4 regions of the Alteromonas sp. CI.11.F.A3 genome follow, and region 2 is predicted to be linked to each of the others. Evidence: predicted binding sites of a transcription regulator. Region 2 holds the regulator's gene; each other region holds the start of a gene.
What was found. Region 2 encodes sigma-54, which starts transcription at its own class of promoters, with help from an activator protein. Its sites were predicted from a motif close to GTTGGCACGNNNNTNGNNT; they were not measured.

Region 1: flgB (flagellar basal body rod protein FlgB) is a predicted target of sigma-54. The motif match lies at 3,240-3,258, and genes of this name have one in related genera.
Region 3: R1T43_RS17535 (CmpA/NrtA family ABC transporter substrate-binding protein) is a predicted target of sigma-54. The motif match lies at 3,419-3,437, and genes of this name have one in related genera.
Region 4: glnA (glutamate--ammonia ligase) is a predicted target of sigma-54. The motif match lies at 6,519-6,537, and genes of this name have one in related genera.

Annotation. Positions count from the first base shown of each region.
Region 1 covers NZ_CP136708.1:3,677,788-3,685,561, reverse strand. Annotated here, with positions in the region: gene flgN (flagellar export chaperone FlgN) at 1-6, opposite strand, end outside; gene flgM (flagellar biosynthesis anti-sigma factor FlgM) at 17-349, opposite strand; gene flgA (flagellar basal body P-ring formation chaperone FlgA) at 453-1,175, opposite strand; gene R1T43_RS15940 (chemotaxis protein CheV) at 1,384-2,313, shown strand; gene R1T43_RS15935 (CheR family methyltransferase) at 2,328-3,158, shown strand; gene flgB (flagellar basal body rod protein FlgB) at 3,337-3,768, shown strand; gene flgC (flagellar basal body rod protein FlgC) at 3,771-4,193, shown strand; gene flgD (flagellar hook assembly protein FlgD) at 4,225-4,914, shown strand; gene flgE (flagellar hook protein FlgE) at 4,929-6,305, shown strand; gene R1T43_RS15910 (flagellar basal body rod protein FlgF) at 6,432-7,175, shown strand; gene flgG (flagellar basal-body rod protein FlgG) at 7,224-7,774, shown strand, end outside.
Region 2 covers NZ_CP136708.1:3,947,177-3,954,950, reverse strand. Annotated here, with positions in the region: gene ptsN (PTS IIA-like nitrogen regulatory protein PtsN) at 1-438, opposite strand, end outside; gene hpf (ribosome hibernation promoting factor) at 447-734, opposite strand; gene R1T43_RS17010 (RNA polymerase factor sigma-54) at 764-2,248, opposite strand; gene lptB (LPS export ABC transporter ATP-binding protein) at 2,324-3,049, opposite strand; gene lptA (lipopolysaccharide transport periplasmic protein LptA) at 3,052-3,615, opposite strand; gene lptC (LPS export ABC transporter periplasmic protein LptC) at 3,584-4,162, opposite strand; gene kdsC (3-deoxy-manno-octulosonate-8-phosphatase KdsC) at 4,159-4,725, opposite strand; gene R1T43_RS16985 (KpsF/GutQ family sugar-phosphate isomerase) at 4,725-5,699, opposite strand; gene R1T43_RS16980 (calcium/sodium antiporter) at 5,699-6,655, opposite strand; gene R1T43_RS16975 (ATP-binding cassette domain-containing protein) at 7,090-7,774, shown strand, end outside.
Region 3 covers NZ_CP136708.1:4,076,603-4,084,376, reverse strand. Annotated here, with positions in the region: gene cobA (uroporphyrinogen-III C-methyltransferase) at 1-701, shown strand, start outside; gene R1T43_RS17545 (glycosyl transferase family protein) at 685-1,680, shown strand; gene R1T43_RS17540 (methyl-accepting chemotaxis protein) at 1,880-3,196, shown strand; gene R1T43_RS17535 (CmpA/NrtA family ABC transporter substrate-binding protein) at 3,635-5,050, shown strand; gene R1T43_RS17530 (ABC transporter permease) at 5,087-6,082, shown strand; gene R1T43_RS17525 (ABC transporter ATP-binding protein) at 6,098-6,964, shown strand; gene R1T43_RS17520 (alginate export family protein) at 7,239-7,774, shown strand, end outside.
Region 4 covers NZ_CP136708.1:1,107,606-1,115,379, forward strand. Annotated here, with positions in the region: gene R1T43_RS04715 (1-acylglycerol-3-phosphate O-acyltransferase) at 1-268, opposite strand, end outside; gene R1T43_RS04720 (HD domain-containing phosphohydrolase) at 501-1,640, shown strand; gene glnG (nitrogen regulation protein NR(I)) at 1,757-3,166, opposite strand; gene glnL (nitrogen regulation protein NR(II)) at 3,156-4,241, opposite strand; gene R1T43_RS04735 (DUF4124 domain-containing protein) at 4,368-4,937, opposite strand; gene glnA (glutamate--ammonia ligase) at 5,043-6,452, opposite strand; gene typA (translational GTPase TypA) at 6,885-7,774, shown strand, end outside.

The sequences.
Region 1 (7,774 bases), 270 kb from region 2:
AGTCATAAAAACCTAATTATTTGCGGCCAAAGATCTCACCCTCAAGCTTAGCGATTTTATTCGCTAACACTTCCGGGTTTACTCGGTATTCACCACTGGAAACCGCTTTTTTAAGACGGTCGACTTTTTCCTGATTAACAGGCGCTTCAGAACCTTTTTTCTGAACTTGATTCAACTGTTGTGCAGACTGAGTCAAAGATACTGAATCTTGTCGTGGTGCTTGAGCAACAGAAGCATTGTTAGAAGTCGCTTGTTGCTGTTGCGACTGCTGTGTCTGATTCTGTTGCGAAATTTTAGTATTATCAACGGGAGTTTTTGGTAACCCATTGTTTACATTGTTAATTGCCATAATATTTCTCCACTACCTTTTCGCCTCTGTATAAGTTATCGGCACAAGCCTTCTTTTCTTTAGGCTTTTATACAACGAAAACGTAGTTTTTTAGCACGCTGAACTACAAGTGTACCACGACTTCTTGAGCGCTGGCGACTTCCGCTATGACAGGCTTTTGGCTACTGGCATTGAGTACCTTTATGGTATCGCCAATAACACCATCTTGCTGTGCTATTCCTGATGTTTTAACCGCCATTCCACCAAGTGATGCGCGAATGGTAATTCTATCGCCTTTGCACACAAAGCATAGCATATTGGATTGCACAGCTTGGCCATCAACAATTCGACGCTTCATTCGAGCGCCAATTAATGCATCTACATCGGTAAAAGCACTATAACGAAGGCGCTTTATATCTACCGATGCCAGCGTTAAATTAGACGCAGAGAGCACGGTGCCCGGGCTAACCGCGCCAGATGTAACCACAATTTCTTTCGTTCTCGTGACTTGGGCACTGGTAAACAAGTACCAATCATTATTTCCACAACTTACCCGCACCGAAACATACGATTGGTTCAACGATTCATCAGACGCATGAAATTGAAATCCTGTGGGGCACTGAGGAATATTAATTCTTTCGTCTACTTCAGCAATGCTCACAGCAATATCGGTGTTTTCATCGTGTATACTAAGCGCCGACAACAGGTATTCTTCTGCGCCCTTATTCACTACATCGTGCATTGTTTCAGCGTAACTGTAAGGCGCTAAAGCAACGGCCACCACAACAGTGAAAAGTGGCAGACGAACTCCTGTAAGCCAAGATTTTACGTTTTTTAAATTTTTCATAGTCACTTTTCGTGTTCACTTACTGAGTTATTGTCTATGCTTATAAGACAAATTAGGTTGAGACAATAACTTGCGTACGTCCGTGATTAAGTTGTACATGCAGCGAAACCGTCATTTTTCTGTCGTTTGACCTGCATACATTTAGTGATATTGTCTATTCTCTTTAGTGAAGGCAATGATCATGCCCAGTATTAAAAAGAGGTGAGATATGTCGGGAATTTTAGACTCGGTTAACCAACGAACCCAATTAGTTGGTCAAAACCGTCTTGAGTTATTGTTGTTCAGGCTTAATGGCCGTCAACGCTTTGGTATAAACGTGTTTAAAGTACGTGAAGTGCTCCAGTGTCCACCACTGACTTCAATGCCGAAGTTGAACTCGCTAGTTCGCGGAATAGCACATATTCGTGGGCAAACTATTTCTGTAATCGATTTAAGCATGGCGACGGGGGGTAAGCGTATTGAAGATTTATCAAACGCGTTTATCGTTATTGCTGAATACAACCGTTCTGTACAAGGTTTTTTAGTGGGCGCTGTAGAGCGCATTATTAATACCAACTGGGATGCCATCATGCCGCCTCCTCAAGGGACCGGCCGAGCGAGTTATTTAACCGCTGTTACTGAAGTAGAAAACGAATTAATTGAAATTCTCGACGTAGAAAAAATCCTCAATGAAATTTCACCGCTTAATGCAGAAGTAAGCGCCGATGTTGCTGAAGGGCTTTCTACGGAAGGTAAAGAAGACAAAATTATCTTCATTGCAGACGACTCAGCCGTGGCAAGAAACCAGGTCAAAAAAGCGCTAACCTCACTTGGGTTAGAAATTGAGCTGGCAAAGAATGGTTTAGAAGCGTTAAACCGCTTGAAGGAAATCGCTGAAGAATATGGTGATATTACCAAGCGAATTGGGGTGCTAGTGTCTGACATAGAAATGCCAGAGATGGACGGTTACACCCTTACGGCGGAAATCAAAAATACACCAGAACTTCAGAAGCTTCATGTTGTACTTCACACTTCTTTGAGTGGCGTATTCAATCAAGCCATGGTTCAGAAAGTGGGAGCGGATGACTTTATTGCGAAATTTCACCCCGATGAACTAGCGACAGCAGTTCAGAAGTGGTTAATGACGGATTGTGAATAACGGAGCGGTAGGGGTTGGATAATAAAAATGTGTCGCCGGCAAGCTATGAAAAGTTTCGGCACTTCCTCGAGAAACAATGTGGAATAGTACTCGGGGAAAACAAGCAATACCTTGTAAGAAGCAGGCTTGCGTCTTTGTTATATAAGCATGACTATGACAATACTGATGCGCTTATTGATGTAGTGGTAAAGGGTTACGATCGTAACCTTTTACAAAGCGTCATCGATGCGATGACCACAAATGAAACATTGTGGTTTAGAGATACCTATCCATTTGAGTTGCTACAACGCGATTTACTTCCTCAACTAGCAACGAAAAATCAAAAGCTTAGAATTTGGAGTGCAGCTTGTTCGTCTGGACAAGAGCCTTACTCTATTGCTATGTCCATTCTAGAGTTTCAAAAACAGCGACCAGGATTGCTTAGGCAAGGGGTTGAAATTATAGCCACTGACCTTTCTTCTGAAATGCTAAATAAGTGTAGCCAAGGGCTATATGATGAACTTTCGCTAGCGAGAGGGTTATCGCCACAACGCAGGGCTATGTTTTTCCAGCCTCATGAAAGTGGGCAAATGCAGGTTAAGCCAGAAGTGCGCAACATGGTTTCATTCAGAAGTTTGAATTTGTTAACCTCCTATGCAGCACTTGGCCGCTTTGACATCGTTTTTTGCCGCAATGTGCTGATTTATTTTTCGGCAGATGTGAAACAAAAGATACTGCAACAAATTGCCGGACAGCTGCAACCTGCCGGTGTCCTTTTCCTTGGCGCGTCTGAATCTATCAGTGCGGCAAGCGATACATATGCCATGATCAAATGTAATCCTGGCTTGTACTACCAAAAGAAATAACCATATAACGTACTGAATTTTATGTAATAGTTCAGGTTTTCACCGGTTCATCCCTCTTTTTTATACAGTGCCAATCTTCAGGTTGGCATCTGCCTTGCTAGTAAAATTCTATAATAGTTAATTCGTCATTCTTTATTCACGACGTATTTTTGGAATTTCGCAGCTAGGAGTTTTCAATATGGCCATTAATCTCGACAAGTTAGTCGGGTTTCATCAGTCGGCGTTAGCAATACGCACCGACAGAATGGAAGTCATTTCTGGAAACCTAGCGAACGCCAATACCCCTGGTTATAAAGCTAAAGACATCGACTTTAATAAAGCGATGGAGTCAGCCATGAGCGCCCAAGAAGGGCAGCACAAATTAGGTGGTGGTAGCTTAGCAAGAACACACGATAAACACATAGGTGGCGATATATCGTCGGTAGCATCAAATTTTGAAATGCAATACCGCATACCCACTCAACCGGATACCGGAGACGGCAATACGGTAGAAGTACAGGCAGAACGTAACCGCTTTTTAGATAACGGTTTACGCTATCAAGCCACACTTGAGTTTATTAATAGTAAAGTTAAAGGTATGAAAAAAGCCCTTAGTTCTGGAGGCCAGTAATCATGAGCTTATTTAATGTGATGTCAATTTCCAGTACCGGTATGGAAGCTGAAAATGTTCGTTTAAACACCACCGCGAGTAACATTGCTAACGCGAACTCGGTAAGCAGTAGTTATGACGAAACGTACCGTGCAAGACATCCTGTGTTTGCCGCTGAGTTACAGCGAGCCATGGGCGATCAAAGCAAGGGTGTGGGTGTTGAAGTTAAGGGAATTGTAGAAAGCGATGCGCCTTTGCAAGTTGAGTATGCTCCGCATAACCCAATGGCTGACGAAGAGGGTTATATTTATAAGCCGAACGTAAACATCGTTGAAGAAATGGCAAATATGATGTCGGCGTCAAAAGCCTATGAAACCAACGTTCAGGTTGCTGATACCACCAAACGGATATTCCGTCGGGTACTGCAGCTAGGACAAGGGCAATAAGTTGCCGCATAGGTAATGTGAGGAAAATACTGTGACCACAATTAACAACACCACTGGCCTGAACAACGAACTCTACTGGCAAGAAGAGACGGTTCCGGTTGTCGATGGAACAGAGCAGCAGCTTTCGCAAGAAGACTTTTTTGCCATGTTAACCGAGCAATTAGCGAATCAGGATCCTACTAAACCAGTAGATAACGATCAGATGGTAGCGCAAATGACATCATTCACTATGGCTGACGGTATTTCTCAGTTGAATGATAAGTTCGAGTCATTCGCCGCCTCGATGACATCTAACCAGGCATTGCAAGCATCCAGCTTAATAGGTCAGAACGTGTTAGTGCAGGGCAACGTAGGGCATATGTCTAGCGACGCTGCTGGGGTATCGGGTGTTGTGGTTAATGAGCAAAGCGTCCAAAACATGACGATAACCGTTGAAAATCAATACGGTGAAGTGATTAAGACCATTGATGCTGGCACACAAGCCGCTGGCAACATTCAGTTTGAATGGGATGGCAAAGATACCCAAGGCAATGATATGCCAGCGGGCGACTATGTAATCAGTGCTACAGGCGAATTAAACGGTGAAGGCGTTCAATTGAATACTGCCATTAATCGTCATGTAGGAAGTGTTAGCTTGGCCGGTAGTGGTCAGGGCGTAATTTTAAATTTAGATGGCGAAGTCAGCATTAGTCTTGACGACGTTATTCAAATCGGCAGTTAGCAGGAGAAAGAAGCATGTCTTTTAATATTGCACTAAGTGGCGTAGCTGCCGCACAAAAAGATTTAGATGTAACCGCGAATAACATCGCAAACGTGAATACTGTTGGCTTTAAAGAGTCTCGAGCTGAATTCGGCGACGTGTACGCCACATCATTATTGGCTGGAAGTAAAACCAAGGTGGGCGACGGTGTTTTGACACAAGATGTAGCTCAGCAGTTTTCACAAGGTAGCTTACAGTTTACCAATACTGCACTTGATTTAGCGATTACTGGTAATGGTTTCTTTGCCACGGTTCCTGATGAAACCTCACGAGACTTCTCGTTTACCCGTGCCGGTCAATTCAAGTTAGATGATGACAATTATGTGGTTAACAGTAACGGCGACTTACTTTTAGGTTTCCCCGTTAACTCAGACTCTACCAGCTCATCGGTTGCATTAAGTACTACAGAGCCAGTACAAATCCCAGATTCATCAGGTTCTCCAGCACAAACCTCAGAAGTTGATATCCGTATGAACTTACCTGCAGGTGATCAGGGGTTAGATCCAGCAGCATTTGACCCACAAGATCCACTTACCTACAATGCGGCAACCTCGGTAACAGTTTACGACTCATTAGGCGACAGCCATGTGATGACTTATTACTTCGTTAAAGATGTGGCGGCAGACAATGAATGGTATGTGGCGACAGCGGTAGACGATCAACTTACTGATTTAGTGAATTCTACCGGTACTGATTCCGACCCTACTACAGCGGTAAACTCGTTGGGTACTAACACAGGTAACGGTGTTACAGCAGCTAAACTTGTGTTTTCTCAAGGTGGTGACTTTATTGGAATTGAATCACCAGATGGCATTCAAACTACCGATTATAAACTAACGACTGAAGCGCTTGGTTCTGCTTTATCAAACGGCGCGGATGCGACGCAGCAAATTGGTATCGATTTCAACTTAGACCCTTCAAATGCGACTACTGTTGAGCCTACACAATACGCATCGGCATTCGAAGTTACGTCATTAGAGCAAGATGGTTTGCCAGTTGGTCGATTAACAGGTATTGATATTGGCCCAGATGGTTTGGTTCGAGCGACGTTTTCAAACGGTACGTCTGAGCCTATCGTACGTGTGGCGTTAGTGAGATTTGCCAATGAGCAGGGCTTAACCCAGCAAAGCAGCACTGAGTGGAAAGAAAGTATTCTCTCTGGTGAAGCATTAGCGGGTGAAGCAACTACCGGTACGTTTGGTGAGATTAACTCATCAGCGCTAGAGCAAGCTAACGTAAACCTAACCACTGAGCTTATCGATATGATTATTGCACAGCGGAACTTCCAGGCTAACTCTCGAGCACTTGAAGTGAACAACTCACTTAACCAGACTATCCTGAACATCCGATAAACAGTGATGTTTAACTAAAAAAAACCGCAACTTTGTTGCGGTTTTTTTGTATCCACTTCTATTTGTGCATGTTGGCACTGGGATTGCAAAACCTGTATATGGTTTAACCAGAGTCAAAAGTCAGTCATGGACAAACTTCTCTACATTGCTGCCAGCGGTGCATCTCAAGACCTTCTAGGTACTGGGCTTCGTGCCAATAACTTGGCTAACGCGCAAACAACCGGGTTTAGAGCTCAGTTAGAACAGGCAAGGTCAATGCCTGCCTACGGCGAAGGTTTGCCGTCTCGCGTTTTTTCAATGACCGAAAGTCCGTCAAACAACTATGAATCGGGCCCTATGATTCAAACGGGTCGTGATTTAGACGTTGCTATCCAAGGCGATGGCTGGTTTGCCGTTCAAGACGACAATGGCCAAGAAGCTTATTCTCGTGACGGTAACTTTAAGTTGGGTGACGACGGTATTTTGACAGATGTGCACAATCGCCCGGTTTTAGGTGATAACGGTCCAATCTTTCTTCCTGTACCACTGGATAACCTAGATATTGGTATGGACGGCACCTTGTCAATGAGACAGCTTGGCGCACCAGCAAATGTGATTGAAGATGTTGGCCGGCTGAAATTGGTTAAACCGAACTATGCCGATATGGAACGTGGCACTGATGGTTTATTTAGAATGGAAGACGGCACGGTAGCGCCAGCAAACGCTGGTGTGAAAGTGATGTCTGGCATGTTGGAAGGCTCGAACGTAAATGCCGTTGATGAAATGGTCAACATGATAAGCCTTCAGCGCCACTACGAGCTTCAAGTGAAGATGATGAAGCAAGCTGACGAGCTAGATTCTCGCGGCAACCAGTTACTACGCATTCTATAGATTAGTTAACAATTTCGTTATACGAACTTAAAAGGTTAGGAGGTCGCCATGCACCCAGCATTGTGGATAAGTAAAACAGGTCTTGATGCCGCGCAAACAGATGTCGCGGTGGTATCGAACAACCTGGCTAACGCATCAACGGTAGGCTTTAAAAAAGACAGAGCAATCTTTGAAGACTTGCTTTATCAAAATATAAACCAACCTGGTGGCCGTTCATCAGCTGATACTGAATTACCGTCTGGCCTTATGTTAGGTTCTGGTTCAAAAGTGGTATCAACGCAAAAAGCGCATACCCAAGGTAACTTGCTAACCACTGATAATGCATTGGATATGTCTATTCAAGGGCGCGGTTATTTCGAAATATTACAGCCTGATGGCACCATTGCGTATTCAAGAAATGGTCAGTTTTCAATGAATGACCAAGGTCAAATAGTGACTTCTGGCGCTGGCTTTTTATTACAACCTGAAGTGGCTATTCCAGAGGATGCGCAGCAAATTACCATTTCACAAGACGGTGAAATTAGCGTGTCAATTCGTGGTCAAGCAGAACCGCAAGTGCTAGGGCAAATGAACCTATCAGACTTTATCAACCCAACTGG
Region 2 (7,774 bases):
TAAAGCCGTAATAATGTCGTCACTGGTGGAGGCCCGCCTAATGGCTTTCACCGTTTCTTTATCACTTAGTTTACCGGCAACGGTAGCAAGTGTTTGTAAGTGACCCTCTGTTTTTTCTTCAGGTACTAACAAGGCAAAGAATATATCTACGGGTTGATCGTCAAGCGCATCAAAATCGATGGCAGGGTTACTGGTTACAATAATGGCGATAACGTGTTCTAAACCCGGCAATCGACCGTGAGGCAATGCAATGCCATTGCCAATACCCGTACTTCCCATTCGTTCGCGGCCAAGTAGGCTAGCTAAAACTGTGGCCTGATCGATGTCGGGATTATTTTTAGCGGCAATGTCGCTAATAATCTCTAGAATACGTTTTTTACTATTACATTGAACCGCACACTCGGTGCGGTCCAAACTTACTATGGCTTGAATTTCCATACTAATATTTAGTGCTTTTTCAGCTTTTCCTTATGCTTGATAACTTGCCTGTCGAGCTTGTCGATCATGCTGTCTATCGCCGCATACATATCTGTATTATGAGATGAAGCAAACACTTCTGCGCCGCTAAGGTGCATGGTGGCTTCGGCTTTTTGATTGAGTTTTTCGACGTTCAGGATGACATGCACATTAGATATGTGATCAAAGTGACGCTCTAGTTTGCTGAACTTAGTATCGACATAGCTACGCAAAGAGTCAGTAATTTCGACATGATGACCGGTAAGGTTGATTTGCATATTTCGTCTTCCTTAAATTATCAAGGCCTTTAGATAAGGCTTTTGCGTTGGTTTGACGGCGGAATCGATAACGATTCCCGGTATTTTGCTATTGTTCGCCGGGCAACTTTAATGCCTTGTTCGGCCAACAATTGAGCAATCTTGCTATCGCTTAATGGCTTGCTGGGCGTTTCCGCTGCCACAAGCTTTTTGATTAGTGCGCGAATAGCGGTAGATGAACACTCACCACCAGATTCCGTTGCCACGTGACTAGAAAAGAAATACTTCAATTCGAAAATGCCACGTGGAGTATGCATATACTTTTGCGTGGTGACACGTGAAATGGTGGATTCATGCATATCTACCATTTCTGCGACATCATTAAGCACCATTGGTTTCATCATTTCTGGGCCGTGCTCGAAAAAGCCCATTTGTTGCTGCACAATACAGTTCGCGACTTTCATCAAGGTGTCGTTTCTTGACTCAAGGCTTTTTATAAACCATTTGGCTTCTTGCATATGCGAGCGAATAAATTGCGAATCGCTGCTGTTTTTAGAGCGTCTGCTCATGGCAGCATATTGCTGATTTACGCTTAATTTAGGCAGGCTATCGGGGTTAAGTTCTACCACCCAACGGCCATTCTTTTTGTTTACCGAAACATCAGGAATAACGTATTCCGGCTCTTTGGTAATTAATGCACTACCTGGACGAGGATTCAACGTTTGCAATAAGCGCATGGCTTCGCGAAGTTGATCTTCTTTCAAACGGCTCTTACGCATTAACGTACGGTAGTCTTTGCTGCTAAGTAGATCTGAATACTCGTTGATAAGCTGTCTTGCTTCAGTAAGCCATGGCGTATCGTCTGAGAACTGGCGAAGCTGCACAAGCAAACATTCTTGCGGAGTACGTGAACCTGAACCGATAGGGTCGAACATTTGAATACGTTTTAGTACACATTCAACTTCGTCCATTTCCACCAATTCTTCAACATCGTCGGAATTCACTGACTCTAAAATCTGTTCAATGGGTACGTTGAGGTAACCAGATTCATCAATTGAGTCGATAATGGCGGTAGCAATTGCGCGGTCGGTATCCGAAAACGGCGTTAAACGCATCTGCCAAAGCAAATGGTCTTGAATATTGTCGGTAGTTTCTCCCTGAAACAGTTGGTCGTCATCATTATTAGATGGACCTGGAGCGGGTGCAGATGAGGCCGAGTAATACTCATCCCATGTGCTGTCAATTGGCAACTCGTCGGGAAGGTCATTCTTTTCAAGCGCATCTCCAGCTTCTAACGAATCGCTAGATGCAGTTGGAGCCGCTTCTACAGAAGGGTCGTCTCCATCCATGTTGTTTTTCTCAACAGGGTGGTCATCGCCGCCTTCTTCAACTTCTAAAAGTGGGTTTGAGTCTAGTGCTTCCTGAATCTCTTGCTGCAGGTCGAGCGTAGACAACTGCAGCAGCTTGATTGCCTGCTGCAACTGCGGTGTCATGGTAAGTTGTTGACTGAACTTTAGCTGTAAAGATGGTTTCATCTACGTCTTATTTTTAAACTCTTGTTGTGAATATACCCGTGTTTAAAACTGAAAGTGACAATTCGGTTACAGTAACTATAGCCTGAATTGTTCTCCTAGGTATACATCCCTTACTTTCTGATTACTTAAAACTTGTTCTGCCGTCCCTTGCGCGATGAGTTCGCCTTGGCTCACAATATACGCTTTCTCACACACATCCAGTGTTTCTCTTACGTTGTGATCGGTGATAAGGATTCCAATTCCTCTGTCACGAAGATGTTGAATGATCTTCTTTATATCATTAACCGATATAGGATCAACACCTGCAAATGGCTCATCTAGCAAAATAAATTGCGGATTGGCTGCTAATGCTCGTGCGATTTCTACTCGGCGACGTTCACCACCGGATAAACTCATACCCGTACTATTACGTATATGGTTGATATTAAATTCATCAAGTAGCGCATCGGCTTCTTGTTCTTGTTCTGCTGAACTTAACCCTTTACGGGTTTGTAAGATAGCCATGATGTTTTCAAACACCGTCAATTTTCTAAAAATCGAGGCTTCTTGCGGCAAATATCCAATTCCGCGACGTGCTCGTTCGTGCATGGGTTCGTGGGTTAATTCGCTGTCATCAATGCTGATTTTGCCCTTATCAAGGGGTACTAGGCCAACAATCATGTAGAAGGTAGTGGTTTTACCGGCACCATTTGGGCCGAGTAATCCAACGATTTGCCCAGTCGATACTGATAAGCTTACATCGCGAACCACTTGACGTGCTTTATACGCCTTTGCAAGGCTCTGTGCGCTCAACGTTGCCATGATTAGTTGTCGTCCGCCTTATCGCCTTCGTTATTCGATGACGCTTTACGTATTGCCTCAGGCGTAAATACGGTAGTTACTCTGCCACCTTCACCATCTTCGCCGCCTGTTGCAAGCAATTGTTCTGTGACCATGTCGAAGGTAATCTTGTCGCCTTGTACTTTACTGGTGTCTTGCTGTAGCTCGGCACTACCTTGTAAAGAAATAGTTCGGTTTACCACTTCATAGCGAATTTCATTGGCTTTCGCTGTGACGGTGGCACCGTCTTCAAGTTCTTGCGAGTAGCTAGCTGGTTTGCCGCGAGCAACGAATATCTCTCGTCCATCACCTTCGCTGGCAATAACTTCAACTTCATCGGCATTTATTACCAAAGAACCTTGGGTAATTCGTACATCATCTTTAAACAATGACGTTTTGTTTTTGCCGTCAACAAATTGCGATTTCGAGTCGACTTTAATGGGTTTGTTAAAGTCGCTTTCAGCCGCTATAGCCACAGTAGCGAATAGGCTAACAGCTAGGCTGGTCGCTAATGCTTTAGAGGCTAGGCGAATAAATGGTTTGTACATGGTCTATTAACTCGTATTCCTGGGTACGCAAATTGGCGTTAAACCCATTGCTGTTAATCACATATTGTAAGCCACGTATTTCCACGGGCTGATCAGATGTCATTTGCTTAGTGTACAGGTTTATCTCTATAAACGCTGTGCGTATTGTTCTTACAAAGTCATCGACACTTTGGTTTTCAATAACGACATTATTTTCTAGCTGTATCAATTCGTTATTGTACAAAGTACCTTCTGTCGCGGTCACTTCCCACGGAGACTGTGCATCGTCGGTATACAATGTATATCTGGGCTTTTGGAATAAAACAAAGCCCAATTGGTCGTAATGTTCCATCGACGCCGCAAATACTTTGTGATTTAACTGGCCTTCTTGATTATACAAGGTGGTCGTTAAGTTTTTGGCTTTGTAAGCGGGCTTTAATGCATCTAACCCCTGATTAGTCTGCTGGGTAGGATCTTCTTCCATCCAAATCGGAATATACATGGCGGATGCCAATATAAATAACACCGAAATACTTAAGCCTAATCGGTCAAACCCTAATACCTTCATACGCTAGCACCTTGAATACCGTGCAGCTTGTCGTTTGCTTGAAGTAGAGTGTCACATATTTCACGTACCGCACCGAAGCCACCTGGTAACGTGGTGATCCAGTTTGCTTGTTGTGCAACCGCAGGATGGGCGTCTTTTACCGCAATTTTTACACTAGCGTGAGGGTACATGCCGGTATCTGGCATATCGTCACCTACCACCGCCACATGCTCGGGCTTAAGTGATAAGCGAGTCATAAGTTCGGCAAGTGCGTCAGATTTATTTTCTTCACCTTGCACGATGTGTGCAACATTCAGCGCTTTCATTCTATTTTCGACAATGGCAGAGCGCCTGCCCGTAATGACTGCTACTGCTACCCCAGAATTTACGAGCGCTTTTACGCCGTAGCCATCTCGGGTATGAAATGCTTTTAATTCTTCGCCCGCGTTACCAAGGTAAATACGGCCATCTGAAAACACACCATCTACATCACACACTAATAATCGAACATGCTTTAACGAGGAATACAAAGCCTCAGGCATAGCGGTATAAAGTGTATTTACGGTTGTTTGGGTGTTGCTCATTATAAAACTCCCGCTTTAAGTAGCATATGCATGTTAAACGCGCCCACAGGTTTGCGGGCTTCATCCGTTACCATAAGCGCGCTTATCTTATGGGTTTCCATTAAGTTTAGCGCTTCTACGGCGAGTTGCTCTGGCATGGTTGTTTTACCGCCTTTGGTCATCACTTGTGTAACCGTTGCAGTATGCAAGTCTATGCGGGCATCTAAAATACGGCGTAAGTCACCATCGGTGAAAATTCCAATCAATAAGCCTTGGTTATCGATAACCCCTGTCATACCCAAGCCCTTATTGGAAATTTCCAATAGCGCTTCTGCAACGAGGGCGTTTTCGTCTACCAAGGGTAATTCGCCGCCTGTCAGCATAATATCACTTACTTTAAGTAGTAGTTTTCTGCCTAAACTGCCACCAGGGTGGGAAAGCGCAAAATCGTCAGAGGTAAAACCTTTGCGATCAAGTAGCGCGACGGCAAGGGCATCACCCATTACCAGCGTCGCGGTAGTGCTAGAGGTAGGTGCTAAGCCTAACGAGCACGCCTCTTTTTCTACACTGATATTCAATACCACGTCTGCGTGCTGGCCTAAAGAACTGGTTACGCTGTTAGTCATTGCAATAACCGGCACGTTTAAGCGCTTTACAATGGGTAATAAATTAACAAGCTCTGCGGTTTCACCAGAATTAGAAATAGCGAGTAGCACATCACCTTTGCTTAACATGCCTAAGTCGCCATGGTTAGCTTCGCCTGGGTGCATGAAAAACGACGGGGTTCCGGTACTGGCAAGTGTTGCTGCAATCTTGTGCCCGATATGCCCTGATTTACCCATGCCGCATACCACCACTTTGCCCGCGCAATTTTGCAGTAAGGTGCACGCAGTAACAAAGTCATCGTTCATGCGAGTTGAAAGCGCTGATATTGCCTGCGCTTCTATCTCTATGACGCGCTTGGCTGAAGTGATGAAGCTATTTTCTTGTGACATTACGCAAAAAGCCAAAATTGATAACCAATAAAGCAAGCAATCAATAAGCCGCCATTTCTTCGACTTATTCGACGATTACCCATCAAGGTGAAACTAAATAAGAACAGTAATAAGGTTAGACCAAGCACAACGAACATATCGCGGTTATAAACGTCAGGGTCTAACGCGCCTGGGGAGATTAAGCCCGGCATGCCAAGTACGGCAAGTAAGTTAAAAATATTAGAGCCAATAATATTTCCTAACGCTAAGTCATCTTCCCCTTTAAGCACACCAGCAATACTGGCAGCCAATTCGGGCAGGCTGGTACCTAGAGCAATAATGGTCAAACCGATAACTAAATCCGACATACCTAAGTACTGAGCTATTTCTACTGCTGAACCTACCAAGAAGTGTGCACTTAACGGTAGCAATATTAAGCCAACAACAATCCAGAAAATAGCGGAAGAGGTGGGCACATCGTTAGGAATTTCATCGGTTGTCTCGCTCACTAACGGGTCTTCTTTATCCACTTTCATAGATAACCAGCCCATTAAGCCCAAAACAATGACGAAGAGGCTGATAAGAATGATGCCTTCCAGGTGAGTAAGTTCGCCATCGAAAAGAAAAGCAACCGCTATGACGGTAATAACAAGCAGGGCAGGGAGTTCACGCTTTAACGTAGAGGAGGCAACAAGAAGCGGTTTAACTAGCGCAGTAATACCAAGCACAAGGGCAATGTTGGTAATGTTTGAGCCTAATGCATTACCTACGGCGGTATTCATATTACCGTTAATAGATGCTGCGGCTGACACCACAATTTCAGGCGCAGACGAACCCATTGCGACAATGGTTAAGCCTATCATCATGGGCGCCATACCAATATTCTTGGCAAACGCTGATGCACCGTAAACAAAACGGTCTGCACTCCAGCTAAGTACAATCAGTCCAACTAAAAAAATGACTACGTTTAAAAGCACAACAACCAGCATAGTTAGGAATTTCACAAGATTGTCGCAAAAACAATGCCATTTGCCTATGGGAACTATCGCTTATTTTAGCAAAGGTGGTATTAAGTGCCCCTTAGAACGAGCTTACTGATTGAAAATTATTCGAATTTTCTAAATTCGAATAAATCGAACATAACTTGTAACGTTTTGCTTTTGTGCCGCGCTTGAAAAAGCGTACAATGACACTAAATTACACTGCTCAGTAAACTTTATCGATTTAACGTACTCAAAGGCATAGAACTTGCCTTTGCATTAGCTGTTATCTAAAGCAGTTATACAAAACTAATAACGTTAAAGGCGACTTAAGTAGCTTAAACCTTACATCTATAGGAAGTGAGTGATGTGTGTCATTACTTGCTTTGCTGGTATCACTAATTATTCAAGGGTCGATAAATAAAATCGCTATGGACCATTTAGTCGAGATAGACAACCTAACCTTTCGACGCGCAGGCCGTGTTATTTACGACGGTATTACGCTGAGCATTCCGAAAGGCAAAATTACGGCCGTCATGGGCCCCAGTGGTATAGGGAAGACCACCTTACTGCGCCTTATAGGCGGGCAATTAACTCCAGATGAAGGTGATATACAGTTTGATGGTGATTCTATTGTCGCCATGAGCCGTAAAGAGCTTTATCAAGCACGTCGTCGAATGAGCATGCTTTTTCAAAGCGGTGCTTTGTTCACTGACATGACGGTTTTTGACAATGTGGCGTTTCCGCTGCGTGAACATACCAAGTTATCGGAAGATCTTATCGCTACAACTGTCGCATTAAAGCTACAGGCTGTTGGGCTAAGAGGCGCAGCGCAACTCATGCCAAGCGAACTTTCTGGTGGCATGGCACGTCGAGCAGCATTAGCCAGAGCTATCGCGTTAGACCCTGACCTTATCATGTACGATGAACCTTTTGCTGGCCAAGACCCTATTTCTATGGGCGTACTGGTTAAATTAATCAGAGGGCTTAACGACGCACTTAACTTAACGAGCGTTGTGGTAACCCACGATGTGACCGAAGTGCTCACTATTGCCGATTATATTTATATTTTGGCAGACAAACGGGTGATTGGTGAAGGAACCGCGCAGCAAATTA
Region 3 (7,774 bases), 130 kb from region 2:
TAATCAAGCAAGCCGATATTGTCTTGTTTGATGCGTTAGTAGGCAAAGATGTCATTGCAGAAATTCCCCGTCATGTGAAACGTGAATATGTGGGTAAACGCTGTGGTCAGCACAGTATGAAACAGCAAGATATTAGCGAAATGGTGGTTGAGCTGGCTAAAGCTGGTCATTGCGTAGTGCGACTTAAAGGGGGCGACCCTGCGTTGTTTGCCAGAACGTGCGAAGAAACCATGGCGCTAACAGAAGCGAAGATTCCTTTTGCTATTGTACCTGGTATTACGGCAGCTTCTGGCATGTCTGCCTACACAGGTATCCCCCTGACTGATAGACGTTGTGCACAGGCGGTAAGCTTTATTACTGCACACTTTCAAAACCCTGAAACATGGCCAGAGATGACCCAATTGGCAAAAAACGTAGCCTCTCAAACGGTAGTGGTTTATATGGGGTTAAGTCGCTTGTCTATACTGTGCGACGCGTTAGGAAAGCAGGGCATAGCCGATGATTGGCCTGTAGCCGCAGTAGAAAATGCAACAAGTCCACAACAGCGAGTTATAGAGGGCACTTTAAGCACCATTGGTGGTCTAGTATCTGAAGCGAATGTGAGTGGTCCTACGTTACTTATTTTTGGAAAGGTGATAGAGTCACGACAACTCGTCAATACATCACTTTTACATAATAAGCAGCATGTCTCAGCAATTTAGCAACTATATAAAAATCATTGGCAAGGGCCAAAAAGGTGGGCGTAGTCTTACCCGCCAAGAAGCTTACGAGTCTATGAAGATGGTTTTGTCTAACCAAGTTACCGGCGATCAACGTGGTGCTTTCTTAATGCTATTACGCACGAGAGAAGAAACCCCAGAAGAAGTTATTGGGTTTATAGATGCATGCCGTGAATTACTAGAGCCTGAACTTGCTGAATTAACACCTACATTAGATGTGGGCTGCTATGCCGGTAAGCGCCGCCAGTTACCTTGGTATCTGCTATCGTGCGCGGTGCTGGCTAAAAACAACTATACCGTTATGCTACATGGCGCTCATGAGCCAGGCTCTGGTCGGTTATATGCTAGTAAAGCGTTACCGGCTTTGGGGCTTGTAGAAGTAAATAGCATTGCCGATGCATCTCGCCAAATGCGTGAATTTGGTGCTACCTATCTCGACTTATCGCATTTATTACCAGCGCTTAATACCATCATTAAATTACGTGAAGTGTTTGGCCTGCGCTCATGCGCAAACACCTTGGCGCGTTTACTAAACCCAACGTCGGCTCCTTTTTGTGTACAGGGTGTTTATCACATGCACCTTGACCATAAGCATTGCCGCGTGAATGAAAGTTTTCCCGCGTTCGAAGCGCTGTGCTTTCGAGGTGATGGGGGAGACCCCGAAGTAAACAGTGAGCGAAAAACCGAGCTCTATGTCACGCGCAATGGAAGTACAGAAGAAATCATTCTTCCTGAGTTAACAGCAAAGATGGCTCTTAAAGATACCCAAATGAACGTAAACGATATGCTGGCGGTTTGGCGAGGCGAGGCTTCGCATCTTTACGGTGAACAAGCCATTCACGCTACGCTGGTGAGCTACCTTATTTTACTTGAAGGGTGTGACGTAGAAAAAGCGAATACGCTTGCCACACAAATGTGGGCAAAACGAGATAAAACTACACTTCCATTTGCCCAGCATTAGGCCATTTGTGTCTAATGCTGTTGCCTATTAATCAATTCATTTTCAAATTTCTCCAATAATTAAGTAACTTGTAAATCCTCTGCTATCTTTAGATCAGCCAACTAAAGCAATAACGACTTTGTATCCTCGCTCGCTCTCATAAACGTTATGAGAAGTTTGTGTGAGCGAGATGCTATACCCGAATGTCGAGGAGCACGGGATGTTTTTTAAGAATAAGCAATTGTTAGAAGAAGTAGAACGTTTACGCAAAGATGTTGAATCATTTCACACGGTAGAAAGCGAACTCAGGGCAGAAATGCTTTATGTTGAATTAGACAGAAACGGCAGAATCAATAGAGTTAACGACAGCTTTTCAGATGCAATAGATTTTTCATCCAATACACTTGATGGAAAAACCATGGATAGTCTCATTCCTCAGGGAGTCATGAGCCAAGCCGCCACGAAAGAGTTTCTTTCTGCTATTAAGCAAGCGCAGCATTGGCATGGTGCGATTAATCTTGCTAATGCGAATGGCGAAGACCGTTGGTTTAGAGGAATATTGCAACCCATCCTTAATGAGAGCGGCGTGGTCGACCGACTCGCCTTGTATATGGCTGAACAAACGAGAAATATTAATCGAAGCCGTGAGATGAAAGACATGCTTGAGGCTTTGCATCGCTCCACTGCGGTAATTGAGTTTGACCTCACAGGTATTATTCTTAAAGCCAACGATAACTTCTTATCTTCTATGGGCTATTCATCAGAGCAAATAGTGGGTAAACACCACAAGATATTTTGCCCCGCAGATGAAGTCGACACGCCAGAATACCGACAATTTTGGAGCGATCTTTCGCAAGGCAAAATGTTTTCAGACCGCTTTAAGCGAGTAGATAGTCGCGGTAATGAAGTGTGGCTAGAGGCATCTTACAACCCAATACGAAACGACAAGGGCATACTGTACAAAGTCGTTAAGTTTGCCACCGTCATAACCGAACAAATGCAGAGAGAGTTTGCTATTTCTGAGGCCGCTAATGTTGCTTTTAATATTTCACAAGGTACGGGAGAGCAAGCCCAGAAAGGTAAAGAGGTTGTGGGTAGTATGGTGCGAATTATGGGTGAGCTTACTTCGCAGATGGGAACGGCGAGCGAGGGTATTCGAGAGCTTGACGAACAGTCGCAAAAAGTGGCCGACTTAGTTAAAAGCATCAGTGGTATTGCCGACCAAACTAACTTATTGGCGCTGAATGCGGCAATTGAAGCCGCCAGAGCGGGGGATCAAGGAAGAGGTTTTGCCGTTGTTGCTGATGAAGTGCGCCAACTTGCATCCAGAACCAGTACAGCCACTGAAGAAATTGTCAGTGTGGTAAATGAAAACAGAAAGCTCACAGAAAATGCGGTGCAACTCATTGAGGCTGGCCAGGAAAAAGCGAGAGAAGCGCTTGAATACTCGACCGAGTCGGGCAAAGTCATGAACGAAATTCAAAATGGATCTTCAGAAGTAGTGAACGCCATTGGTCAATTCACCCAACGGTTGTAAGCCAGAAACTAAAAATAAAGCACTGAGGGAGAACGTGGTGTCTCCCTCGTGTTTTTATTCTTCGTCCCCGCTTTGCAACAAACACCCCTGAGCTGTTCAACAAACACCCCTGAGCTGTGCATCGAACTCTTCTAGTGCAATAAACGCACTGTTATTGTTCAGGTAAAAGAATGATTACCATTTCTATTTTTTGTAAATCCTATAATTTCAGTAGGTTAGGGTTTTGGCACGAACTCTGCTATGTCAAAGGCAGTTACACTGTTAAGCGATACTAAAATAAAAAAGTACATTAAGTACTGGTAGCTACAATTAACACCCAAACAATAAGTTCGCCTGTATTTCATTAACTAATGATTACAGGCTCGGCATCGAAGCCCACCAAGCGCGACGTTTATTCGTCTACGCTGGTGGGTTTTTTTTTGGCTAAAGGAAACATAAATGACCAAGTTTAAAAACGTTTCAATGCTCAAACAAATAAAGAAAAAAATGACAGCTGGAATAACCGCGGCGATAGCCCTTTCCTTTACCTTAGGCGCACCACTTGCTAGCGCACAAAGCGATGTAAAAGTGGGTTGGCCAGAAAAAGAAGAATTAAAATTTGGTTTCATTAAGCTGACCGATATGGCGCCGTTGGCCATCGCTTACGAAAAAGGCTTTTTTGAAGATGAAGGCTTGTATGTAACCTTAGAAGCCCAAGCAAACTGGAAAGTATTACTAGATAGAACCATCGACGGTCAACTTGATGGCGCTCACATGCTGGCAGGGCAACCTCTTGGCGCAACCATTGGTTTTGGTACTGAAGCACACGTTGTGACGGCGTTCAGTATGGATTTAAATGGAAATGGCATCACGGTTTCAAACGAAATATGGGAAAAAATGAAAGCCCATATTCCGGTAGAAGATGGCAAACCGGTGCACCCTATTAAAGCTGACTATTTAAAGCCTGTAGTTGAAGAATACCGTGATGCGGGTAAGCCGTTTAACATGGGTATGGTTTTTCCTGTATCTACACACAACTACGAGCTTAGATACTGGCTTGCTGCTGGTGGTATTCATCCAGGCTACTATGCACCGCACAAAGGTGATAATGCTGGGCAGATAGATGCCGAAGCTTTGCTATCAGTTACCCCTCCTCCTCAAATGCCCGCCACCATGGAAGCCGGCACTATCTATGGATATTGCGTAGGCGAACCTTGGAACCAGCAGGCGGTATTTAAAGGCATTGGTGTTCCGGTTATTACCGATTACGAAATTTGGAAAAACAACCCAGAGAAAGTGTTTGGTGTGAGCCAAGCATGGGCAGAGAAGTACCCGAATACTCACATTCGTGTGGTTAAAGCGTTAATTCGAGCTGCCATGTGGTTAGATGAAAATGACAATGCTAATCGCCCAGAAGCAGTAAAAATCTTAGCCAAAAGCAACTATGTTGGCGCCGATGAAGATGTGTTGGCTAACAGCATGACAGGCACCTTCGAATACGAAAAAGGCGATAAGCGTGAAGTACCAGACTTCAACGTATTCTTCCGCTACAACGCCACTTACCCATTTTACAGTGATGCGATTTGGTATTTAACGCAAATGCGCCGCTGGGGACAAATTTCAGAGCCTAAATCAGACGATTGGTATAAAGAGACTGCACGTAAAGTGTATAAGCCTGAGGTTTACGCCATGGCTGCAAAAGCACTCATTGCTGAAGGAAAAGCAAAAGCGACGGACTTCCCAGCGTTTGCCACTGAAACTGGCTTTAAACCACCTCAATCTGAATTTATCGACGGCGTTACCTACGACGGTAGCAAGCCAAATGCTTATCTCGAGCAGTTTGGTATTGGGCTAAAGGGTGAAACTGTTCTTTAACAGTTTCACAGTCATACACACATAGCGGAGAACAACATGAGTAAGATGGCAAATATATTAAGCTTTTCGCCAGCCAAGTCACCGATGAGCGGTACCATGGGGGCAGTCTATAGTCGAGCGCCCGCTTTATTATTGCCTCTTATTGGCCTTTTGATGTTCCTCGCTATTTGGAATGGTGTGGCAAAAAGTATTGATACCTCGCTCGGGCAATTTCCTGGTCCTGCTCAAGTATGGGAGCAGGCAGGATCACTTATTACTGAGCACAGTGCACAGCGAGAGAAAGCTGATGCGTTTTACACAAGACAAGAAGAGCGCAATGCCGCGCGAGTTGCACAAGACCCAACTTACGAACCAAAAACTCGTGAGTTTACCGGTTCACCCACCTTCTTTGATCAAATATGGACAAGTCTTTACACCGTCATGGTGGGGTTTCTTATTGCCTCAGTGATTGCTGTACCCGTGGGAATTTTATGTGGACTGAGTAAGTCAGCCTATGCGGCCATTAATCCGCTCATTCAGCTGTTTAAACCCGTGTCACCTTTAGCATGGCTACCATTGGTCACTATGGTCGTGAGCGCGCTGTATGTTAGCGACGACCCTATGTTTTCAAAGTCATTTGTAACATCGGCACTCACGGTATCATTATGCTGCCTTTGGCCCACGCTAATTAACACTGCGGTGGGTGTGTCTGCTATTGATAAAGACTTGATTAACGTGAGTAAAGTACTGCGTTTAACGCCCATGTCTCATTTAACAAAAATCATTCTGCCTTCTTCTATTCCTATGATTTTCACAGGGTTGAGATTGTCACTTGGCATCGGCTGGATGGTATTGATTGCCGCAGAAATGCTGGCGCAAAACCCGGGCCTTGGTAAGTTCGTCTGGGATGAGTTTCAAAATGGTAGCTCAGAATCTTTGGCTCGCATCATGGTAGCGGTGCTTACTATAGGCGCTATCGGTTTCATACTAGACAGAATAATGCTGTCGGTTCAACGTGCAGTGAGCTGGGACAAAACCAGCGTATTACGGTAATTAAGGAGAAAGAACATGCAAGCTAAACACTTGGAATTAGAACAAGTAGGCATCGATTTCCCTACACCGAAAGGCCCGTTTACGGCACTGACTGATGTAAACCTTAAAATTGCGAAAGGTGAGTTTGTTTCATTAATCGGTCACTCGGGCTGTGGTAAATCAACCGTTCTTAATATTGTGGCGGGTTTACACCAAGCCACCACAGGCGGAGTTATACTCGATGGTGCTGAAGTAAAAACACCTGGGCCAGAACGTGCAGTTGTTTTCCAGAACCACTCCTTATTGCCTTGGTTAAGCGTTTATAAAAACGTGGAATTGGCGGTAAAGCACACTATGCGTGGCAAGCCTAAAAAAGAAATGCGAGATTGGATAATGCACAATTTAGAGCTTGTGCATATGACCCACGCCCTTGATAAATTACCCAGTGAAATATCTGGGGGTATGAAGCAACGTGTTGGTATCGCTCGGGCCTTAGCGATGGAACCAAAAGTATTACTCATGGATGAGCCCTTTGGGGCGTTAGATGCGTTAACGCGCGCGCACCTGCAAGACTCTTTAATGGAAATTCATGCTGATTTAGGGAATACAGTGATTATGATCACCCATGATGTCGACGAAGCCGTGTTGCTTTCCGATAGAATCGTGATGATGAATAACGGCCCTGCAGCGACGATAGGCGAAATCCTTGATATCGAGCTGCCTAGACCCCGAGACAGACTTAAGCTTGCTGACAACCCTCAGTACAACCACTACCGACATGAAGTACTGACCTTTTTGTATGATAAGCAAAAAAAAATTGAGCCGGTGTCTTCCCATATCAAATCTACTCAAGCTGGAGGTGGTTCTGCAAAGAAAGCGAACAGCAAATCCGACGCAGCTTGAGTTAGGCGTTTAACGCTAATTCAAAGCGCTACAGCATAAGTCGCTAAAACTTATTTAAACCCTTAGGTGCTCATCCCATTTTTAACTGGGAGGGAGCCCCTTAACTAAAAATCGTCAATAAGAACGCTAACCAATAAACGTTAATATCGTTAATAACAAGGGAACGCACATGAATACGCAAGATATAAAACCATCAGCCCAGCTAACAGAAGCACCGACAAATAGATGTAAACCGGTACAGAAGCGCTTTGCAAAAGCAGCACTGACAAGCGCTATGTTGGCATGTTTCAGTGCGCCATCGTTTGCCCAAAGTTGGCACGATGTATTAAGCGAAGCCTCTGCATGGGCAGACTTGAACTTACGTTATGAATCAGTCGACCAAGATAATGCGCTTGATGACGCCAGTGCATTAACGCTTCGTACTCGCTTAGGTTTTAAATCGGGTACGTTAAATGGATTTTCTTTTACCGCAGAAGTGGAAGATAGCCGCATTGTTATGGGGCAAGGCGATTATACAGTAGGCCCTACAGGTTATAACGTAGGTGAGTATTCAGTGATTGCAGACCCTGAAACCACCGAAGTGGATCAAGCTTTTATTCAGTACAAAAATGAAAAGCTAACACTCAAAGGGGGCAGACAAGTGATCGCCCTCGATAATCACAGGTTTGTAGGACATGTGGGGTGGCGTCAAGATAGGCAGACCTTCGATGGTGTAACTGCTACCTATGCGCTTAACGAGAAAGTGAATTTCTTTTATGGATACCTTACCCAGCGAAATCGAATTTTTGCACAAGCCGCTGATTTTGATTC
Region 4 (7,774 bases), 1.8 Mb from region 2:
CGCCCGGTAACGCGGCCTTACAAATAGTCATCAGGTCGTAATTATTTTGGTGATTCGCAATAAATACGTAGGGCTCTTTGATTTTTACCGCAGGATCTCGTCGAACAATTACCTTCAAACCCATCACATACGACATTAATGAATAAAGTTTGCCTGCCGTATGTACGTTATCTTTGTGAAAAGGACGAAAAATGCATACTGCAAATAGGGCTAGATTAACTAGCAAAAAGGTGAGTAAAAGCGCGGGAACGCGTAGTAAAGCAATCAAAGTGGCTCCTGAATATAAATGACGCGCGAAGTATAAAGTAAGTTTCAGCGTACACTTGTCCGATGAGTTATTATAGATGCTTTAGCGGTTCTCTTGCCATGGTATAGCTAGAAATACGTTCAAATTAGGTAAGTTAATCTAAAATACTTAACTTTAGTATGAGGTAACTTTGTCGATAGCATCTTACAATAAGAGAAAGCGTAACCTCACCATCACCAACCCGGTATCTATAATGCAGACATTTGTACCTGACGACCTCGAAGAAGATATTCTTTGTGACTTAATGGAAGAAATTAATGAGCTTTACGAATCAAGTGAGCAGACATTAATCGAATTAGAGCTTCGTCCAGAAGACAATGAACTGCAACGTGCGTTGTTCCGGTCAATCCATACCATTAAAGGCGACCTTGGGTTAGTGAATTTCTCACCTATGATCCCCTTGCTTCAGCATGTAGAAGACTTACTCGATTACTTACGTAAAGGGCAGGTGTCGTATACCAGCACCATGAGTGACTTGGTGTTACTTACCATGGATAGGGTTAAGGCATTTGTAGAAGCTGTTATGGCTGAAGGAAAAGCCGAATATGACGATACCTTGCACCAACAGTTGGTCATGGCGATAAGTCGAATTACACCGGATAATGGCGATGAACATGAGAAGCGTCTTACTGAGGCGGTTTTGTTACTCAACCCCGCTTTAGATGTCATTACCGATGACAGCAACCCTGAAAATATCCAAATAAAACCGCCGACATTGGCAACGTCGGGCATACCCAAAGACATGAGTAATGAAAAGAAGCTGGATGTGCTTTTCTTTCGCGACCTTATGCAAACTATCGAAAAACGCTCAAATTTTTGGGTAGGAAGAGGGGATAGGGTTGCTAAGCTAGCGTTATATATTAATAGCACTGCGGGCAAACCAATTGATGAATCTCAGCTAGCCGTAGCCAGTTATGTACATGACTTTGGCATGGCATTCATGCCATTAAAGCTCTTGCATAAAAGCGAGGCATTAACCGATATAGAGTTTAACTTAATGCGGTCCCATGTATATAAAAGCTCTCGTTTGCTCGAACACTTAGACCAATGGGATTTGGCGCGTAAAATAGTGATGCAGCATCATGAACGTACTGATGGTACCGGTTACCCATTAGGCCTTAAAGAAGAAGATATTTGTGATGGGGCTAAGTTACTCGCCATTGTTGATACTTATGATGCGATGACACATTCTCGGGCTCATAATGATGAAAAGCAACTATCCAAGAAAGAGGCGGTTATTGAAATTAACCGCAGTGCCAAAGGCCAATTTAGCATGCAGTGGGTGAGGTTGTTCAACCAAGCGATGACAAGTTTGTTGAAAAAAGGCGGCTAGTCTCCGATTACTAACGAACCTATTTCTTGTTTTCAACAAACATAAAAAAAGCCCGCTATTTCACAACGAATAAAGCGGGCTTTTGTGTATTAGCAGGTCTTAAAACCTAGCGTAAACTAAGTAATACCTAGCTCTTTTAGCTTGCGAGTAAGAGTATTACGGCCCCAACCTAATCGCTTAGCGGCATCTTGCTTATGACCGTGAGTGTGCTGAAGGGCACGTTCCAACATGATTTTTTCAAACGTAAGCATGGCGTCATTTAGAATATTGTATCTGCCATCGCGAAGTTGTTTGTCGGTCCAACGGGCTAGTAAATCTGGCCAATCTCCAGCTTCGGCGGCGGGCTTTTCTATGCTGCTGTCAGAGTGGATTTCAGGAGGTAAGTCACTGGGTAAAACTTCTTGTCCGCTGGCCATCACGGTTAGCCATCGACATACGTTTTCGAGTTGTCTCACGTTACCTGGCCAAGGAAGCTGAGCCATCAACTTTTCAGCATCTTTGCTTAAGCTTTTTGCTTCTACATCTAGCTCTTTCGCCGCTCGGCGTAAGAAGTGACGCGCTAACAAATGAATATCTTCACGGCGTTCAGAGAGGGAAGGCAGATGCACACGTATAACGTTTAAACGGTGAAACAAATCTTCACGAAACTTTCCATCTGCCACACGCTTTTCTAAATTCTGGTGGGTTGCGGCAATAATACGTACATCTACTGCCACCGATTGGTGTCCGCCCACACGGTAAAACTGTCCGTCGGCCAATACCCGTAATAAGCGGGTTTGAACGTCTAACGGCATATCACCTATTTCATCAAGAAAAAGGGTGCCGCCATCAGCTTGCTCAAAGCGACCCTGACGCGCATTTTGTGCACCGGTAAACGCGCCTTTTTCATGGCCAAATAGCTCAGACTCAACCAAGTCGGCGGGAATAGCGGCCATGTTAAGTGCGATAAAAGGCTTGCTAGAGCGCGGGCTATGGCGATGCAAAGCGTGGGCAACAAGCTCTTTACCGGTACCAGACTGGCCATTAATCAATACACTAATTGAAGAGCGAGATAATCTACCTATGGCTCGAAACACTTCCTGCATGGCAGGGGCTTCACCAATAATTTCGGTTTCCGGATCATCCTGCGGGGCTTGCTGCGTTTTTGACTGTTCCCTTGCATGCGCTAGCGCACGTTGAGTAAGCGTGACCGCTTCATCTATATCGAAGGGTTTAGGTAAATATTCAAATGCCCCTTTTTGATAGGCGTTTACCGCACTGTCTAAATCGGAATGCGCAGTCATGATGATTACAGGCATCATGGGGTGGGTGGCATGCACTTCATTAAGCAGTGTCATACCGTCCATCTGCGGCATTTTAATATCAGAGATAATCACTTCTGGCGCTTGACCGCTTTGTAACTGAAGGAGTAAATCTTGCGGGTTTTCAAAACACAAGCATCCAATGCTTGCTGTTTGTAAGGCCTTTTGAAGCACCCAACGAATAGAACTGTCGTCATCGACAATCCATACTGACTCATTCGTCATTGCCTGTCTCCTTGCGGTCTATCGGAATATAAATTACGAATTCGGTGTGCCCAGGGTGGCTTTCTACATCTATTTTTCCGCCGTGATGGTTTATCAATGTTTGCGATATCGATAACCCTAAGCCGGAACCATTTTGCTTACTGCTCACCATGGGGTAAAAAAGCGTGTCTTTTATTTCTGAGGGAATACCAGGGCCATTGTCTATCACTTTTATTTTAGCGATTAGCGCATGGCGGTTTCCCTGAATTGTCATCTGTCGCTCAATCCGCGTTACTAAACGAATTTGAGGGTTAGGTGTTTCACTTTCAGTAAGCGCCTGAATGCTATTTCTAACGATATTCAACACGGCTTGCTGAATCATATCAGCGTCGATCATCAGTGGCGGAATACTAGGGTCGTAATCACGAATGATGGTTATGGGGGTTTCTGAGTCAACCCGCATTAGGCTTCTCACTTGCTCCAATGCTTGATGCACATTGCTCCAATTAAACCGAGGAAGTGAATTTGGCCCTAGCAAGCGGTCAACTAGATTTCTTAGTCGATCAGATTGCTCAATGATCATCTGAGTAAATTCTTTATGCTCTTCACTCAATTCTTTTTCAAGTAATTGCGCCGCCCCGCGAATGCCACCTAGCGGGTTTTTAATTTCATGAGCTAACCCACGGACAAGTTCACGCGCTGCATAATGTTGTGCGTTTTGTAAATTTTCACGGGATATTCTTTTTTGCTGGTCTATTTTTTTTACTTCAAAGAGTAGCCTAGCCCCTTCTTCTAACTGCAAGTTCGTTACGGTTAAATCAACCATGACATTGCGGTTGTCTCTAAAACACAGTCGAATTTCGTTTTCGGTAAAGTCTTCTCCGTGTCTTAGTGCTGCGCGTAAGCGAGCGGTGTCAATATTTCCAGGCAAGAAAAAGTCATCAAGACGATGGCCGCATAGCTGCTTTCTGCCTGTTTCAAACAGCGCCTCCCCTGCGTGGTTGGCGTAAACGATATTTAACCTATCGTCCACCATCACAAGCGCAGTATTCAGGCTATTTAAAAATTGTTGCGTGTCTAACTCGGTTGATTGCATCCGAGCTTATCTCCTCTGCACTATATAGGTGCATTGTAACGTATCAACAAAAATTGTAGGCACAGAATTGGTGTTACTTTTTTTCTGTTCCCCGCTATGGTGCGGGCTTTGCGCTACGATTGAACGTTAGTTGCTATTTATTAACGCTGATGCTTGATGCAGAAACAGCGTTTGTAGTGCAGAGGATGCAAGAGTCTTGCCCTTATTGTCTGTCAGCTCAACCTTATACTGATGTTCGCCCCGATTTATGCCATTTAAGGTAAATACGCCTGTTGTATTGCTCTGCAATAGGGCGCCATCGAAGATTAATTGATAGCGCGGCGCCTTTACTGAAGTCGGTTGGTTCGCACGTATGGTGAAGTTTCCGGCATTGTTTCGAAGGGTGGCGTTAGGGGCTGGAGAGGCAATAACCACTTTATAGGTTTTTGTCTTCGATTTAGTCGTTTGAGCCAGAATGGGTTTTGGTGCTGATGGGCTAGACACAACATTCTGTGTTTTCGCGTCAAACTCGACGGTATCGCTTTTTGGTGAAGGGCTATCCGTATAAAGGATAGTGCCATCGGCTTGCTTCACTTTATACACAGGTGTGCTTGTGGTGTTAGTCTCCTCTTGGACATTTGAGGTGCTTTGCCCATGGCTTTCATAAGGGATTAACGCAATCGCGGTAAGTAACGCAATATAAGGATAAATTTTCAATAGATAGGCCTGCTCATCGTTTCTTACTTATATAGTAGAAAAGCTTTGGCATAAAAAAAAGCCCGCATAAGCGGGCCTTTGTATATTCAAGCACTTAAACGTTGATTAAACGCTGTAGTACATATCGAACTCAACTGGGTGAGTTGACATGGCAAGCGTAGTCACTTCTTCAGACTTAAGATCGATGTATGCATCAATCATGTCGTCAGTCATAACGCCGCCAGCTTTAAGGAATTCACGGTCGTTATCCAATGCTTCTAGTGCCATTTCTAGCGAGCTAGCAACGGTTGGAATTTCTGCCGCTTCTTCTGGTGGTAAGTCGTACAAGTCTTTATCCATAGAGTCGCCAGGATGGATCTTGTTCTTAATACCGTCAAGGCCAGCCATAAGCATTGCTGAGAAAGCAAGGTATGGGTTAGCTGTTGGGTCAGGGAAACGTACTTCGATACGACGCGCTTTATCGCTCGTTACGTATGGAATACGGATAGATGCAGAACGGTTACGTGCAGAGTATGCAAGCATTACCGGTGCTTCGAATCCTGGAACCAAACGCTTGTAAGAATTTGTTGATGCGTTAGCAAAAGCGTTGATTGCACGAGCGTGTTTAATAATACCGCCAATGTAGAAAAGCGCTTCTTCAGACAGACCAGCATACTTATCACCCGCAAAGATGTTTACGCCATCTTTAGAGATTGATTGGTGACAGTGCATACCAGAACCGTTATCACCTACAAGAGGCTTAGGCATGAATGTAGCAGTTTGACCGTAAGCGTGAGCTACGTTGTGTACTACATACTTATATACTTGGATTTCATCTGCTTTTGTTACTAGTGTGTTGAATTCGCAAGCGATTTCGTTTTGACCAGCAGTAGCAACTTCATGGTGATGCGCTTCAATAACTAAGCCCATTTCTTCCATTACTAGACACATAGCAGCACGAATGTCGTGAGCTGAATCTACTGGAGGAACTGGGAAGTAACCGCCTTTAACACCAGGACGGTGACCCATGTTTCCGCCTTCAAAATCAGCGCCTGAGTTCCACTTTGCTTCAGCAGCATCAATCTTATAGAAAGATCCAGCCATATCGGTGTGGAATTTTACATCGTCAAACAAGAAGAATTCTGGCTCTGGACCGAAGAATACTGTGTCGCCAATGCCGGTAGATTTTAGGAATTCTTCTGCGCGGCGTGCAACAGAGCGTGGATCACGCTCGTAACCTTCCATTGTTGAAGGCTCTAAGATGTCACAACGAATGTTAACTTGTGTTTCTTCTGCGAATGGGTCGATTACCGCACTCGTAGGGTCTGGCATAAGAACCATGTCTGATTCGTTAATGCCTTTCCAGCCAGCAATTGAAGAACCATCGAACATTTTACCTTCTTCGAATGTCTCTTCGTCTACTGTACCAGCAGGAATAGATACGTGTTGTTCCTTGCCCTTAGTATCAGTAAAGCGCAAATCAACAAATTTCGCTTCACTTTCTTTAATTAGCTCTAATGCCTTTTCTACTGACATCGTGTCCTCCAGGTTTAATGTAAAAATGCGGAATGATCAGCTTCATCCCAACAGTGGAAAAACTAAAAGCGATTTTCATGCCATCTATCGTGATTCCGATTTTGCTGGCTTAGCAGCAAGAGGATTACTGAATGATTAATGGTGATGCACCCAAATGGTGCTAAATCGCTATATTTTGGTGCAAATTAAAATTAAGTAGCCGTTAGCTAGCCTAGAGTAACTCGTCTTCAGTTACCACCGAAAACAGGGCGCAAAAGTAATAAATTCGTTAATCAAAGACTATAATAATGAAAAACATGCCTCCCTTTAAAAAAAAGGTGCGCAAACGCCGTGGTTTTTCTGTACAATCCGCGCAAAATTTACTATCTGCATTTTTTGCAACAAATCTAATGCATGCTTATTGGCATGTAATGATTTACACAGGCTCCCTAGATGACTACCACTGATATTAATAAATTACGTAACATTGCTATTATTGCTCACGTTGACCACGGTAAAACAACTTTGGTTGATAAACTGTTACAACAATCAGGCACTCTTGAAACTCGCGGAGAGCAAGAAGAGCGCGTGATGGACTCGAATGACATCGAGAAAGAACGCGGAATCACAATCTTAGCTAAAAACACTGCTATTAACTGGAACGACTACCGTATCAACATCGTAGATACTCCAGGACACGCCGATTTCGGTGGTGAAGTAGAGCGTGTAATGTCAATGGCTGATTCAGTGTTGCTTCTAGTAGACGCGCAAGAAGGCCCAATGCCTCAAACGCGTTTCGTAACGCAAAAAGCATTCGCTCAAGGTTTGAAGCCAATTGTTGTTATCAACAAAATTGACAAGCCTGGCGCACGTCCTGATTGGGTTATGGATCAAGTATTCGATTTGTTCGATAACCTTGGTGCAACTGACGACCAGTTAGACTTCCAAGTTGTTTATGCATCAGCACTAAACGGTTGGGCTTCATTAGATGCCGACAAACCTGAAGATGACATGAATGCGTTGTTCCAAACAATCGTTGACCAAGTATCTCCTCCAGACGCAGATGCATCTGGCGCATTCCAAATGCAAATTTCTCAACTCGATTACAACTCTTATGTAGGTGTAATAGGTGTTGGCCGTATTAAGCGCGGTACTGTTAAGCCAAACCAACAAGTTACTGTGGTAACTGCTGAAGGCGAAAAGCGTAACGGTAAAGTTGGCCTAGTATATGGTTACCTTGGTTTAGCACGTCACGAAGTTGAAGGTGCAAGCGCAGGCGATATCATCGCAATCACAGGTTTAGGTTCGCTTAAAATCTCTGACACTATTTGTGATGTTAACCA